One region of the Kitasatospora sp. NPDC001225 genome, then DNA from elsewhere that is predicted to be linked to it. Evidence: riboswitches for the same ligand, from Rfam matches in the RefSeq annotation. Region 1 holds a riboswitch; the other holds the start of a gene.

The links. A riboswitch is a leader RNA that binds a small molecule or an ion and turns the genes downstream of it on or off. The one in region 1 is predicted to bind cyclic di-AMP.
Region 2: linked by a shared signal. The riboswitch ahead of ACWDCZ_RS05755 (M23 family metallopeptidase) and the one ahead of ACWDCZ_RS35040 (C40 family peptidase) in region 1 are both predicted to bind cyclic di-AMP.

What each region holds. Positions count from the first base shown of each region.
Region 1 covers NZ_JBSFJC010000171.1:6,026-13,777, forward strand. The annotation lists gene ACWDCZ_RS35010 (aminotransferase class V-fold PLP-dependent enzyme) at 1-1,018, shown strand, start outside; gene ACWDCZ_RS35015 (Lrp/AsnC family transcriptional regulator) at 1,022-1,303, opposite strand; gene ACWDCZ_RS35020 (rhomboid family intramembrane serine protease) at 1,345-2,127, opposite strand; gene ACWDCZ_RS35025 (hypothetical protein) at 2,329-2,592, shown strand; gene ACWDCZ_RS35030 (NYN domain-containing protein) at 2,731-4,161, shown strand; gene ACWDCZ_RS35035 (C40 family peptidase) at 4,362-5,399, shown strand; cyclic di-AMP (ydaO/yuaA leader) riboswitch at 5,738-5,891, shown strand; gene ACWDCZ_RS35040 (C40 family peptidase) at 5,902-7,017, shown strand; gene ACWDCZ_RS35045 (C40 family peptidase) at 7,245-7,752, shown strand, end outside.
Region 2 covers NZ_JBSFJC010000010.1:83,582-91,333, forward strand. The annotation lists gene ACWDCZ_RS05730 (sugar kinase) at 1-413, shown strand, start outside; gene ACWDCZ_RS05735 (IclR family transcriptional regulator) at 445-1,194, shown strand; gene ACWDCZ_RS05740 (RidA family protein) at 1,223-1,651, shown strand; gene ACWDCZ_RS05745 (DUF2470 domain-containing protein) at 1,802-2,521, shown strand; gene ACWDCZ_RS05750 (APC family permease) at 2,580-4,130, opposite strand; gene ACWDCZ_RS05755 (M23 family metallopeptidase) at 4,477-5,457, opposite strand; cyclic di-AMP (ydaO/yuaA leader) riboswitch at 5,460-5,597, opposite strand; gene ACWDCZ_RS05760 (MFS transporter) at 6,012-7,493, shown strand; gene purB (adenylosuccinate lyase) at 7,501-7,752, opposite strand, start outside.

The DNA.
Region 1 (7,752 bases):
GCACCACGCCTCGCTGCTGCCCTGGGCGCACGCCGGACTGGACGTCACCTACCTGCGGGCGCCGCGCTCGCGGGCCGAGGCGGTGGCCGCGCTGGACGCCGCGCTCGCCGAGGCGCCCGAGGGCCCCAAGCTGCTCTGCGTCACCGGCGCCTCCAACGTGACCGGCGAGCTGTGGCCGGTCGCCGAGCTGACCGCGACCGCGCACCGGCACGGCGCCCGGGTGGTGCTGGACGCCGCCCAGCTGGCGCCGCACCACCGGGTCTCGGTGCGCGAGCTGGACGTCGACTGGATCGCCTTCTCCGGCCACAAGATCTACGCGCCGTTCGGCGCCGGGGTGCTGGCCGGCCGGGCGGACTGGCTGGACGCGGCCGAGCCGTACCTGGCCGGTGGCGGGGCGACCCGGACGGTGGCCCGGGAGGCCGACGGCTCGGTGGCCGTGCAGTGGCACACCGGCCCGGCCCGGCACGAGGCCGGCTCGCCGAACGTCATCGGCGCCTACGCGATCGCCTCGGCCTGCCGGGCGCTGACCGAGGCCGGCTTCGACGGGCTGGAGGCCCGCGAGCAGCAGCTGATCGCCCGGCTGACGGCCGGGCTGGCCGAGATCCCGCAGGTCAAGGTGCTGAACCTGTTCGGCGAGGGCTCCGCCCGGGTGGGCGTGCTGTCCTTCGTCGTCCGGGACTGGAACAGCTCGCACTTCTCCGCCGCGCTGTCCGCCGAGTACGGCATCGGGGTGCGCGACGGCCTGTTCTGCGCCCACCCGCTGGTGCGCACGCTGCTGGGCGACGAGGACGAGGCACCGTCCGAGTGTGGTGCGCCCGAGCCGTCGCTGCCGGGCGAGCGCAGCCTGAACGCGATCCGGGTGAGCTTCGGCGCCGGGACGCCGGACGAGCACGTCGACCGCTTCCTGACCGCCGTCCGGGAGCTGGTCACGGAGGGCGCGGCGTGGAACTACCGCAACGAGGGCGGGCGCTGCGTCGCCACCGTGCAGGTCGAGCGGGGCCGGCGCGCCGAGGGCTGACCGCTACTCGTCCAGGCCGAGGGCGAAGGCGGCCTCCAGGTCGTGCTGGGAGTAGGTGCGGAAGGCGATCTGGGTCTCGGTGTGGGCCACGCCCGGGACCTTGTTGAGCCGGCCCGGGATGACCTCGGCCAGGTCGTCGTGCCGGCGCACCCGCACCATCGCCACCAGGTTGTAGCCCCCCGTCACCGAGTAGACCTCGCTCACGCCGTCGATGGCGGCGATGGATTCGGCGATCTCCGGGATGCGGTCGACACTGGTCTTGATCAGGACGATGGCGGTGATCACAGTTCGGGCTCCTTTGTGGGGTGCCGCCAGCGTATCGGGCGTCAGCCCGGTCGTCGCGGGGGGTGGCGGACCACGGTGCAGGCGTAGAGGAACCCGGCCGAGAAGCCGATCACGTGGACCAGGTACGCCACCCCGGGGCCGGCCGCGTGCACCGACCACCACTGCAGGACGAACCAGAGGCCGAGCACCAGCCAGGCCGGGAAGCGCAGCGGCAGGAAGAACAGCAGCGGGACGAGGGTGGTCACCCGGGCCCGGGGGTGGAGGCGCAGGTAGGCGCCGAGGGCGGCGGCGATCGCCCCGGAGGCCCCGATGAGCACCCGGGTGGAGTTCGGCGAGTGCGCCTCGGCGAGCGCGAAGCCGTACGTGGTCAGGCTGCCGGCGGCCAGGTAGAAGACGGCGTACCGGGCCCGGCCCAGCCGGCGTTCGACGGTGGGGCCGAAGACCTGGAGGAAGAGCAGGTTCCCGAGCAGGTGCAGCCAGCCGGCGTGCAGGAAGAGCCCGGTGAGGACGGACAGCGCCGGGCGCTTGCCCGGGGTCGGGGCGGCCGGGCAGCCGGGGACCGGGTCGGGGGCCTCGGCGAGCTGTTCGGCGGTCAGCGGCCGTCCGGCCAGCACCTCGGCCGGGACGGCGCCCCAGCGCTGCTCGTACCGCTGCTCCGCGCAGACCCGGGCCTGGCCGGTGCCGTACAGCGGGTTGAGCCCCGCGGCCGGGCCGAGCAGGAAGACCAGGGTGTTGAGGGCGATCAGGGCGTAGCTGACCACGGGGGCGGTCGCCGCCGGGCGGCCGCCCCGGGCGGCGGTGTGGTCGGGGACCGCGAGCGCCATGCGGCCAAGCATCCCTCCGGGCGCCGCAGGTGACACGGCGGTTTACGGCAGGTGGACTAGCCCGGGTGTTCAGGCAACCGGTGGTCGCGACGGTTGCCCCAGGCAATAGGCTTGGGGCGGGCATTCCCGCCTCCCGCCGCCGACGCCGGGGCTCCGGGGGGAGCGCCTGCCCCACCCAGGGACCACCCGAGAGGACCCCCGATGACCGTCCCCGCTCTGACCGCCGAGACGCGCTGGCGCTGCACCCTGTGCGGCAACCTCACCCGCTTCGACGTGACCCGCACCGCGCGGGTGACCGAGTTCCTGCACTTCGACCTGGCCGGCGAGTCCAAGGTCGAGGAGACCGAGGTGCTGAGCGAGACCGTCGAGTCGGTGCGCTGCCGCTGGTGCAACGCGGTGGACCAGGTCGAGCTGGTGGCCCGTCCGGGCGCCGAGGAGACGCAGGCCCCCGCCGACCAGGGCTGATCCCCGCCGCGGCGGCGGGGTGGGTGCGCGGCGCACCCGCCCGCGCCGCACGGGACAATACAGAACAGGACGCACGGAGCGTGCCGACGGGGGGCGGCCGCGGCCGTGCCCCGCTGGACCAGGATCGGAGCCGAGGACGTGGTGGACGCAGCGAAGGAGCCCGGCGCAGCCCAGGGGCTTCAGCCCGCTGCGGCCGAGGCCCCGGCCGAGGCTGCCGGGACGGCGGACGGCGCCTCCGGGTCCGCGGCGGAGCGCGCCGTCGAGAAGCTCGACCGGCCGCTGCCCGAGGGCGTGCGCCGTCGGGTGGTCGGCCTGGCCTCGGACGCGCTCGGCGGGGTGCCGCCGGCCGAGCTCCCGCAGAGCCTGCGTCAGTACGTCAAGTTCACCCCGGCGCGGCGGGCCAAGTACGCGGCCACCGCGCTGGCGGCGGCGCTGGAGGCGGAGCCGGCCTTCCGGGTGCGGATAGCGGAGCGGCTGCGTCTCGGGCAGCCGGACCTGGTGAAGGCGCTGGAGTCGGGCACCGTCCCGAGCGCGGCCGATCCGATGGACGTCGCGGCCGCCGCCTACCTGGTGCGTTCGACGGGCTGGAGCCGGCTGGTGGCCGAGGCCGGCGAGGAGGCCGAGCGGGCCGGCGCCGAGGACGCGGCCGCGGAGGCGGTCCGGCTGGTGGAGAAGCTGCAGGCCGAGCTGGCCGAGGTGCGGGCCTCCGCGCGGGCGGACGCGGACCGGCAGCGGGCCGAGTCCGACGGCGTCCGCAGAGAGGCCGAGTCGCTGCGCAAGAGGGTGCGGACGCTGGAGAGCGACACCCGCCGGGCGCAGGCCGAGACCCGCCGGGTGGCCGGCGAGCTGGACGCGCTGAAGGCGCAGGCCGCGGCCGAGCGCGGCGCGGCCGAGAGCGAGGCGCGCCGGCTCCGGCACCGGGTCCTGGAGCTGGAGAACGCGGCCGAGCAGGGCCGCCGTTCGGCCCGTGAGGGGCGCAGCGTCGAGGACATGCGGCTGCGGCTGCTGCTGGACACCGTGCTGCAGTCGGCCCAGGGGCTCCAGCGGGAGCTGGCGCTGCCGGTCGCCCAGATCCGCCCGGCGGACCTGGTGGAGGCGGTGGTGCCGGGGGCGGCCTCGCCGCACGACGTGGCCCGGCGCGGGCTGGCCGAGGACGATCCGGCGCTGCTGGACCAGCTGCTGGCGATCCCCCAGGTGCACCTGGTGGTGGACGGCTACAACGTGACCAAGACCGGCTATCCGACGCTGCCGCTGGAGCAGCAGCGGATCCGGCTGCTGGGCGGGCTGGCGATGCTGGCCCAGCGGACCCAGGCGGAGGTCACCTGCGTGTTCGACGGGCAGGACCTGGACGTCCCGGTGATCATGGCGCCACCGCGCGGGGTCCGGGTGCGGTTCAGCCGGACCGGGGAGACGGCCGACGAGCTGATCCGCCGTCTGGTGCGGGCCGAGCCGCAGGGCCGTCCGGTGGTGGTGGTGTCCACCGACCGGGAGGTCGCGGAGGGCGTGCGGAAGGCGGGCGCGCGCCCCGTGGCGTCGGTGCTGCTGCTGAACCGGCTGGCCCGGCCCTGAACCCGGGGAGGTTCGCATGATGCCTGGTCAGGGCCTGTTTCGGAGCATTGTGCGAGTCCGGTGAAGTCAGTGTGGGGACCGGAGTTCACGCCTTCGGGGGAGTGGCAAAACGGATAGATCTTCACTAGGGTCTGGCGTCAAACCTATTTTCCGGAATCTCATCCCATCAGGTGAGCCCGTTGGAAGAAGGAGCCGGTCCCTTGGCCTCCCACCGCCGTCCCAAGCAGCCGAGCCGCGCACGGATCTCCGTGCTCACCGCGGCCGCTGCGACCGCGGTCGCCCTCTCCGCCCAGGTGGCCGCGCACGCCGCGCCGCAGCCGAACAAGACGGACGTCAAGGCGCAGATCGACCAGCTCCAGGAGGAGCAGGAGCAGGCGGCCGAGAAGTACAACGGCGCCAAGGAGCGGGCCGACCAGCTGCGCAAGCAGGCCGACCAGCTGCAGGACCAGGTGGCCCGCGGCCAGGAGCAGATGACCCAGCTCCAGGGCGGCCTCGCCGAGGTGGCGGGCGAGCAGTACCGCAGCGGCGGCATCGACCCGTCCGTCCAGCTGATGCTCTCCTCGGACCCGTCCGGCTACCTGGACAAGGCCTCCACCGTCCAGCAGGCCAGCACCAGTCAGGCCGAGGCGCTCAAGGGGCTGCTGGACCAGCAGCGCCGGCTGGACCAGGAGAAGACCGAGGCGGCCGCCGTCCTCGCCTCGCTGGACACCACCACCAAGGACCTGAACCAGGCCAAGTCGGACGTCAACACCAAGCTGAAGGCCGCCCAGGACCTGCTGAACTCGCTGAGCTCCGCCGACCGCGCCGCGCTGCGGGCCCAGCAGGCGCAGGACGACCGCGCCTCGCGCGGCAGCGACCGGGTCGACCTCGGCAGCCTGCCGCCGGCCAGCGGCTACGCGGCCACGGCGCTGGCCAAGGCGATGAGCAAGCAGGGCTCGCCGTACGTGTGGGGCGCCACCGGGTCGACCACCTTCGACTGCTCGGGCCTGATGGTCTGGGCGTACGGGCAGGCGGGCGTCTCGCTGCCGCGCACCTCGCAGGAGCAGGGCCACTACGGCACCCGGATCCCCTCGCTGGACCAGGCCCAGCCGGGCGACCTGGTGATCTACGGCCCCGACATGCACCACGTCGGGATGTACATCGGCAACGGCATGGTGGTCCACGCGCCGCACACCGGTGACGTGGTGAAGGTGATGAAGGCCGACGCGATGTCGATCAACACCATCCGCCGGGTCTGACGGACCGACACGCCCGGGGGGCTCCCGCGGGGGCCTGTGAAAAGCGCCACCCCCGTTCGGGGTGGCGTTTCGGGTTTCCGGCCCTTCGACGACCACATGGTGAGAACCGATCAGCCTTGTGTGCGTCAATGGTCACCATCGGTCATTTTCACAAAGGAACTTGGGTAATCTTCTGTCTTTTTTCTGACAAGGATTTGAACCGATCACGGTTCAGTTACTAGGGTCATGCTCCGAACCACCGCACTGTCGATCGCCCAGCCAGGGTGGCGGCGGTGGTTACCGTCGAGTTCGCAAGGCAGCGGGACAGGTCGAAGCGACTGTCCGACAGGGGAGCCCAGTGGTAGGGGGCGCTGCGGAGCGGAGCCGGGGAACCACGTTCCTCCGGGGTGAATCGGCGCCAGGTCGGCCGGTGGAACGGCCGTGAGGCGTCGTAGGGCATGCTTCCGGCCCGAACCCGTCAGCTCACCCGGTAGGCGGCCGTAGGAAGAAGGAGTCCGCCTTCGTGGCGTCCCATCGTCGTCCCAAGCCCGCCGGCCGCGCCCGGGTCTCGATCCTGACCGGCGTCGCCGCCGCAGCCGTCGTCCTCTCCGCGCAGGGTGCCCACGCGGACCCGCAGCCGACCAAGGAACAGGTCAAGGGGCAGGTCGACCAGCTCAACGAGCAGGCCGAGGTCGCGACCGAGAACTACAACGCCGCCCAGGCCAAGCAGCAGGACCTGGAGAAGCAGGTCTCCGGCCTGCAGGACCAGGTGGCCCGTCAGCAGGCCCAGGTCACCGAGCTCCAGGGCGGCCTCGCCGAGATCGCCGGCGAGCAGTACCGCAACGGGGGGATATCCCCCACCGTCCAGCTGATGTTCTCCTCCAGCCCGGACAGCTTCCTCAGCCAGGCCGACGCGCTGAACCAGGCCGGCAGCACCCAGAAGGGTCAGCTGAAGGAGCTCCAGGAGCAGCAGCGCAAGCTCGACCAGGACCGCAACGAGGCCCAGGGCAAGCTCGCCGAGCTGGAGTCGACCACCCAGCAGCTGAAGGCCTCCAAGGACGAGGTCCAGGGCAAGCTGAAGGCGGCCCAGGACCTGCTCAACACGCTGACCGAGCAGGACCGCCAGGCGCTGCGCCAGGCCGAGGAGAAGGCCGCCGCCGAGGCCAAGGCCAAGGCCGACGCCGCCCAGGCCCAGCAGCAGCAGGCCGACCGCGCCTCCCGCGACAACAGCCGCGGCAGCCTCTCGGCCCCCACGACCACCGCTCCGGTGAACGTGGCCCCCGGCAGCTCGCGCGGTGCCGCCGCGCTGTCCGCCGCCGCCTCCAAGATCGGCAGCCCGTACGTCTGGGGCGCCACCGGCCCGGGCTCCTTCGACTGCTCCGGTCTGATGGTCTGGGCGTACAACCAGGCCGGCGTGTCGCTGCCGCGCACCTCGCAGGCGCAGGCCTCGGCCGGCACCCGGCTCGGGACGGACCTCTCCAAGGCCCAGCCCGGCGACCTGCTGATCTTCTACACCGACGCCCACCACGTCGGCATCTACGCCGGCAACGGCCAGGTGCTGCACGCCCCCAAGCCGGGCGCGTCGGTGCGCTACGAGGCGGTCACCAACATGCCGCTGACCGGCATCGTGCGGGTCTGATCCCCGCTCGGACGTCTCCAGGCCCGGTCTCCCCCAGGGGAGGCCGGGCCTGCGGCTTTTCCGGCGGCTCGATCTGATGTCCGATTAGGGAGTGAATATTCGGGTTGGGAGGGGTTTGGACTCGCTTGCCCGGACTCGCTAACGTCTGCCACCGGACTCCCGCTCGACGGCCGCCCGTCCCGGTGCGGCGGCGGGGGCCGCGCCGCAGGATTGGAGCCGCTGCCGCCATGCCCGTGCACCGCCGTTCCCAACTGCTCACCCGGGCGCTGGTGCTGACCGCGGCCGCCGCCACCGCGTTGGGCGCGGCCACCGGAGGCAGCGCCCAGGCGGCCCCCGCCAGCCCCGACCCGGGCGACCGTCAGGACGTCAAGACGCAGGTCGAGCAGCTGTACGACGAGGCCGAGCAGGCGTCCGAGAGGTTCAACGCCGCGCAGGAGGCCCAGCGGCGGCTCCAGGGCGAGACCACGATCCTCCAGGGCGAGATCGCCCTCGCCCAGGACCAGCTCAACGGGCTGCGCGGCGACCTGGCGATGGTGGCCGGGGCCGAGTACCGCGGCGGCGGGATGACCCAGACCGCCCAGCTCATCCTCTCGCCCGACCCGGAGGGCTACCTGGCCCGCGCCCGCACCCAGGGCCAGGCCGCCGTGCGCCAGCAGGAGACCCTGCACGAGCTGATCACCCGCCAGCGCCGGCTCGACCAGCGCCGCACCGAGGCGGCCGACAAGCTCGCCGAGC
Region 2 (7,752 bases), on a different contig from region 1:
CCACCGTCGTGGTCAAGGACGCGGCCCGGCAGGTCACCGCCCTGGATCAGGACGGTACGGCGGTCACCGAGCCGGCCCTCGCGGTCGAGGTGGTCGAGGCCACCGGCGCCGGCGACGCCTTCGCGGCCGGCTACCTGGCCGGCACCGTCCGGGGCCTGGACCAGCGGCGCCGACTGCGGCTCGGCCACCTGAGCGCCGCCTGCGCGCTGACCGCCCCCGGCGACCAGGCCGAGCTGCCGGACGCCGCCGTGGTGGCCGCCCTGCTCGACGCCTCCCCCGCCCAGTGGGCCGCCACCCGGGTCACCCCGGAGGGCATCACCGGCCCGTCCCTGCCCGCCGGCGTCGCACGCCCGGCCGACCGGACGCGGTGCGCCGACCGGTCGTCGTCCGCCGACCGGGCCCGGGCACAATGAGCGGGAACCCCAGCCCTCGAAGCGGAGCACGATGAGTCAGACCGTCACCCGCGCCCTGCGCATCCTCGCCGAGCTCGGCGAGGGCGAGCGCTCCCTCGACCAGCTCGCCGAGGTGCTCGGCGTCCACAAGACGACCGTGCTCCGACTGCTGCAGAGCCTCGAAGAGGAACGGTTCGTCTATCGCGACGCGGCCTACCGCTACCACCTGGGCGCCGGCCTCTTCGCGCTCTCCGGTCTGGCCCTGGAGCAGCGCGGCGTGCGCCGGATCGCCGCCCCGCACCTGGCCGAGCTGAACGCCGCCACCGGCCAGACCGTGCACCTGGCCGCGTACGAGGGCGGCGAGGTGGTCTACATCGACAAGTTCGACTCCCGCCACCCGGTGCGGATGTACTCCCGGATCGGCCTGCGCGCCGCCCTGCACAGCGCCGCCGTCTCCAAGGTGCTGCTGGCCGACCTGCCGCTGCCGGAGCGGCGCCGGGTGGTGGCCGGGATCGACTTCGTCCGGCACACCGAACGCACCCTGACCTCCCCCGAGGCGCTGCTCGCCGAGCTGGAGAGGGTCGCCGCCCAGGGCTGGGCGCAGGACCACGCCGAGCACGAGTCCTTCATCAACTGCGTGGCCGCGCCCGTCCGGGACGCCAGCGGGCGGGTGGTCGCCGCCGCCTCGATCTCCGTCCCGGACGTCGTCCTGCCGTACGAGCAGGTGCTGGACCTGCTCCCGCAGCTGCTCGCCACCACCCGCGCCGTCTCGGCCGACTGCGGCCGCCCCGACCACAACTGACGAACCGTCACACAACGTAAGGAACCCGATGTCCGCCGAGCACCCCCAGACCTTCGAGAAGACCGAGATCCGCACCGACGGCGCCCCCGCCCCCGCCTGGATGTTCTCCCAGGGCGTCCGCAAGGGCCCGTTCCTCCAGGTCTCCGGCCAGGGCCCGCAGGACCCGGCCACCGGCGAGTACCTGCACCACGGCGACGTGAAGGCGCAGACCCGCCGCACCCTGGAGAACGTCAAGGCCATCGTCGAGGCCGGCGGCGCCACCATCGAGGACGTGGTGATGTTCCGCGTCTACCTCACCAAGCGCGCCGACTTCCCGCTGATGAACGAGGTCTACGCCGAGTTCATCGACGAGAACGTCAAGCCCGGCGGCGTGAAGCCGTGCCGTACCACCGTCTTCGTCGAGCTGCCGCAGGAGCCGATGCTGGTCGAGATCGACGCCCAGGCCGTCATCGGCTGACCCGGCCCCGCCCGACGGAAGGGCCCGGACGCCACCCGCGCGTCCGGGCCCTTCCGCCTGCCCGGGCCCGCCCGCTCGCCCCACCGCCTGCTTGCCACACCCCCAGCCGCACATTAGGTTAGGCTCACCTAACTAACTGGAGGTCCGTCCATGAGCCTGCCCACCGGCGACACCGAGGTCCCCGAGCCCAGCACCGCCGACCGGATCCACAGCCTGCTCAGCACGACCTCCTCACTCACCGTCCGCGCCCTGGGCGAGCACCACCACCTGGACACCCCGGTCTCCGTGCACGGCTCCCGGCTGCGGCTGCGCGCCGCCCTGGACGACCCGCTGACCACGGCCGCCGTCGGCGCCGCCGAGGGCCTCGCCGTCGTCCTCGACGTCACCGACATCGCCCCCGTCGCCGTCCGCGACCGCGTCCGCGCCCGCCTCACCCTGGCCGGCCGACTGCGGCCGGCCCACCTCACCGACGACGGCCTCGGCGTGCACCTGCGGGTGGACGTCGCCCACGCCGTCCTCGCCACCCCGTACGCCACCGGCGCGATCACCGCCGCCGACCTCGCCCTGGCCACCCCCGACCCGCTGGCCCGGTACGAGGCCATGCTGCTCACCCACCTCGCCGACGACCACGCCGAGGCGCTCGACGTCCTCACCCGGCTGCTCGACCCGGCCGTGCTCGCCCACGCCCCGGAGGTCCGCCCGCTCGCCCTGGACCGCCACGGCCTGGTGCTGCGCCTGGACCACTCGCACGGCCACCGCGACGTCCGCCTGGTCTTCCCCGAACCCGCCCGGGACACCGACGACTTCGGCCACCGGATGCACGAGCTGCTGGCCGCCGCCCAGTACGGCCTGCCGGTCCACCGGCGCTGAACCCGGGCCCGCCCGGCGCGAACGCCCGGGCCCGCCGGCCACCGCGGCCCCGGCCCGGTCACCGCTCGACCGCGTCCTCCAGCACCACCCGCCCGATCCGCGCGTACAGCCCGGGCCGCCACCGGCGCACCGCGAGCGCCAGCCCGACCCCGCCCGCGAACACCCCGATCACCAGGTACGGGATCAGCCGGAACAGCAGCGTGTGCGCCGCCTCCCCCGCCGCGGCGTCCCGGTTGAGCACCAGCAGCACCACCACCCCGGCCATCGCCACCCCGCCCGCCAGCGGCGCGGCCAGCGTCCGGAACCAGTGCGCCGTCTCCGGGTGCCGTCCGCGCACGTGGAAGTACCCGACCACGGCGAAGGAGCAGAGCGTCTGCACGACCAGGATCGCCATCGTCCCGAGCAGCGCCAACAGCGTGTACAGGTGCGCGTACGGGTCCATGCCGGCCGCCAGGAACCCCGCCACCAGCCCCACCGCGATGACCGACTGCGTCACCGAGGCGATGTGCGGCGAGCCGTGCCGCGGATGGGTGCGGCCGAGCGCCGGGTGCAGCAGCCCCTCCCGCCCGATCGCGTACAGGTACCGGGCCGCGCACTGGTGGAAGGCCATCGCGCAGGCGAACGAGCCGGTGACGACCAGCCATTGGAAGACCTTCACCGCCCAGGCCCCCAGGTGCGCGGCGAGCTGGTCGAAGAACAGGCTGTTGCCGTCCTTGCCCGGCACCGCGCCGCCCGCCACCGCGACCGCCCGCTCGACGCCGTTGCCGGACACGATCATCCAGGACACGAAGACGTAGAGCAGCCCGACCCCGATCACGGAGATCAGCGTGGCCCGCGGCACCACCCGCTTCGGGTCGCGGGACTCCTCGCCGTACATCGCGGTGGACTCGAAGCCCACCCAGGACCAGAACGCGAAGAACAGTCCGAGTCCGGCCGCCGAGGTGCCCGAACTCCCCACCCCCTTCAGCGCGTTCAGCGGGTTCAGGGTCCCGGCCGCGAGCCCGTCCGGCCCGCCGCCGGAGAGCAGCACCGCCAGTGAGACCGCCGACAGGACGCCGATCTCCAGCACCAGCGCGACCCCGAGCACCCTGGCCGTCAGATGCAGGTCGAACCAGCCCATCACCCCGATCACCGCCGCCCCGAACAGCGCGTACCAGCCCCAGCCGACGTCCACCCCCAGCTGCGAACGGACCAGCCCGCGCAGCGAGTACGCGAAGAAGCCGAGGGCCGCGGCCTCGGTGACGACGTACGCGAGCACCGCGAGCAGCCCCGAGGCCATCCCCGCCACCCGCCCCAGCCCGTGCGAGACGTAGCCGTAGAACGCGCCGGCCGCGGTGATGTGCCGGGCCATCGCCACGTAGCCGACCGAGAACACCGTCAGCACCACGGTCGCCACGATGTACGCCGCGGGCGCGCCCGCGCCGTTGCCCTGACCGACGATGATCGGCAGGTTGCCGGTCATCGCGGTGATCGGGGCGGCGGTGGCGAGCGCCATGAACACCACGCCGACCAGGCCGACCGAGTCCGCCTTCAGCCGGTCGACCCCGCCCGCCCCGGGCCGCTCCCGCCCGGCCGTCTCCCCCGCCACGCCCCCGCTGCGGACCGCCATCCGGCCTCCTCGCCTCCCGGCCCGCCCGACCGCCGGACCGGCCGGGCACTGACCGTCCGCCAGCATGGCGCCCCGGAGGCGCCCGGAGATCCCGGCGACCACCCTGTGGGACACCGGAGTTGACGCTTCGTTCGATCTCTCGAACACCCCGGGCGGGCCCGGGAACGAAAGCGGCCGGCCCGGCCGCACGAGGAGGTCCTCATGCGGCCGGGCCGGCCTGGGCGTGTCCCGCGCCCATGTCCGCCGTGCGGCGATCACCCGGTCGAGCGGTCACCCGACATGACCATCCCGGGCGATCGGTTCGCCCGCAGCGGCGGTGGTTCCTGGTACCCCGGAGCTCTCGGGGTCAGAGCGCGACGCCGTGCGCGCGCAGGTAGGCGACCGGGTTGATGTCCGAGCCGTACTCCGAGCCGTTGCGGATCTCGAAGTGCAGGTGCGGGCCGGTCACGTTGCCGGTGGCGCCGGAGAGGCCGATCTGCTGGCCGGCGGTGACGGTCTGACCGATCCTCACACCGATCGAGGAGAGGTGCGCGTACTCGGCGTAGTGGCCGTCGGCGAGCCTGATCTCGACCTCGTTGCCGTAGGCGCCGCCGTTGCCGGCCTTGACCACGACACCGTTGGCGACGGCGCGCAGCGGGGTGCCGGTGGAAGCGACGAAGTCCTGGCCGGTGTGGTGGCCGGAGGCCCACATCGAACCGGCCACGCCGTAGGCGGTGCCGAGCCGCGGGCTCGCCAGCGGGGCGACGAAGCCGGAGGTGGCGGCGGCGACCGGAGTGGCGGTCACGGCCTGGGCCGGAACGGCGACCTGGAGCTGGGTCTCGAGCTGCGCGGACGGCTTGGCGACCTCGGTCTGCACCTGGACCTGGGCCTGCGGCTTGGCGGCCTGGGTCGCCGGAGCGGACGGCTTGGCGGGCTTGGCCGGAGCGGCGGGCTTCGCCGGGGCGGCGTCGGCGGCCGGAGCGGCGGCGTGGCCGGACAGCGCGAGCTGCTGGCCCGGGAAGATCAGGTTCGGGTCGGCGCCGACGACCGAGCGGTTCTGCTCGTACAGCGCGTGCCAGCCGCCCTCGACGTTCTTGGCGTCGGCGATCTTGGACAGGGTGTCACCGCTGACGACGCGGTAGCTCTCCTGCGCGGCCTGGGCAGCCGGAGCGGCGGCCCGCGTGGCCTGCTTGACCTCGGTGGAGGCGGCGGCCGGAGCGGCCGGGGTGTGGGCCTGGGCGCTCATCGCGGTGACGAGCGGGAGGGCGAAGGACACACCGGTGACGGCGGTGGCGATGCCGATGCGGGCGGCGCGGGGCAGGGCGATACGACGAGCCTGTGCAGGCATGGAATTTTCCTCTCCGACGCCTGCGAGGTGAGCTGTCGGGTTCGGGCTGGAGTTGCCCGGCCGCTTGCGCGGCTTCACCCCAAGCCGGTCCTGGACGCCCGCGCCCTGAGGCGCGAACTCCGGTCCGGCGACTTACCTGTGGGTCCCCCGCTCCTGCCGTACAGAGTTCGTTTCGAACCACCGGGCAGCGGCAGGACTCGGCGTTCCACCCGGCGGATCCGTCCGGACTGGCCGGGCGGTCGCTGAACTAAAACCCATCCGTTCGGGTGAAGCAATGTCGATCTCTTGAAACGGCAACGATCCCCCCTGTCCCAGTGACCCTCCGCAGGCCCGAGCCCACGGTGCGTACACAACCCATTCACCCCCCGCCACTGATCCACGACCCTGCGCCGAGATCGGCCACGCCGCGCACCCGTCCGCTCACGCACCGCCAGCCGCCAACACACCCACCGGTGACCCTTGTCACGTGCGCCTCAGCAGCGCAGGATTCGCCCGTGGCCACCTCCGAGGCCGGCACCCTGCGCCTGGGCACCGCGCAGGGTCGCTGGGTACTAATGGCGACGGTGCTCGGCTCCAGCATGGCGATGCTGGACGGCACCGTGGTGAACGTCGCGCTGCCCCGGATCGGCGCCGACCTCGGCGCCTCCCTCGCGTCCCTGCAATGGACCCTGAACGCCTATCTGCTCACCCTGGCGGGCCTGATCCTGCTCGGCGGCGCGCTCGGCGACCGCTACGGGCGGCGCAAGGTCTTCCTGATCGGCGTGGTCTGGTTCGCCGTCGCCTCCGCGGCCTGCGCCGCCGCGCCGAGCATCCATGTGCTGATCGCCGCCCGCGCCGTCCAGGGCATCGGCGGGGCGCTGCTCACCCCCGGCTCGCTCGCCATGCTCCAGGCCGTCTTCCACCCTGACGACCGCTCGGCGGCGGTCGGGCTCTGGTCCGGCCTCGGCGGGGTGTCGGCGGCGGTCGGCCCCTTCCTCGGCGGCTGGCTGGTGGACGGCCCCGGCTGGCGCTGGATCTTCCTGCTGAACCTGCCGCTCGCCGCCGCCGTGATCGCGGTCACCACCCGGTCGGTGCCGGAGAGCCGGGACGAGGGCGCCTCCGGCCGCTTCGACGTCCTCGGCGCCGTGCTCGCCGCCCTCGCCCTCGGCGCGATCACCTACGCGCTGACGGCGGCCGGCGAGGGCCTGTCCCCCGCCGTCTGGGTCAGCGGGGTGCTCGGAGTGGCGCTCGGCGTCGCCTTCGTGGCGGTCGAGCGCCGCGCGCCCGATCCGATGCTGCCGCTCGGGCTGTTCTCCTCCCGGCTGTTCACCGCCGTGAACCTGGTCACCCTGTGCGTGTACGCGGCGTTCAGCGGCGTCTTCTTCCTGCTGGTGGTGCAGCTCCAGATCGTGTCCGGCTTCTCGCCGCTGGTCTCGGGCTTCGCACTGGTGCCGATCACCGTGCTGATGCTGCTGCTGTCCGCGCGCGCCGGGCGGCTCGGCAAGCGGATCGGCCCGCGCATCCCGCTGACCGTCGGCCCCCTGCTGTGCGCCGCCGGGGTGCTGCTGATGCTGCGCGTCGGCCCGGACTCCTCCTACTGGGTGGACGTGCTGCCCTCCGTCACGGTGATGGGCTGCGGCATGACGCTGCTGGTCGCACCGCTGACGGCGACCGTGCTGGCCGCCGTCGAGGTCCGGCACGCGGGCATCGCCAGCGGGGTCAACAACGCCGCCGCCCGCGCGGCCGGCCTGCTCGCGGTCGCCGCCCTCCCGGCGCTGGCCGGGCTGAGCGGCGACGCCTACCGGGTGCCCTCCTCGGTCGACTCCGCCTTCCACACCGCGATGCTGATCTGCGCGGGCCTGCTGGCCGCCGGCGGGCTGATCGCCCTCGCGACCGTACGGGGCAACGTGCTCGCCGCCGACGACCAGCAGGTGGCCGAGCCGAACTGCGACTGGCCGTGCGGCACCACCACCCCGCCGCTGGACCCGGGCCACGTCCCCACGACGCGCGAGGGCCCCGCCACCGGTCCGGCGGCGGGGCCCTCGGCTCAGGGCTGACGAGACGTCAGAGGATGTCGCCGGGCGCGTACTTGGCGGCCTCCGGGTAGGCGGCCGCGACGGCCTCCACCTGGCGGACCACCTCGGCGACCTGGGCGCCGGCCGCGCCGGTGAAGGACAGCCGGTCGGCGAGCAGCGCGTCCAGCGCGGCCCGGTCCAGCGGGATCCGCTCGTCGGCGGCCAGCCGGTCCAGCAGCTCGTTCTCCCGGGCGCCCGCGCGCATCGCCAGCGCGGAGGCGACGGCGTGCTCCTTGATGAC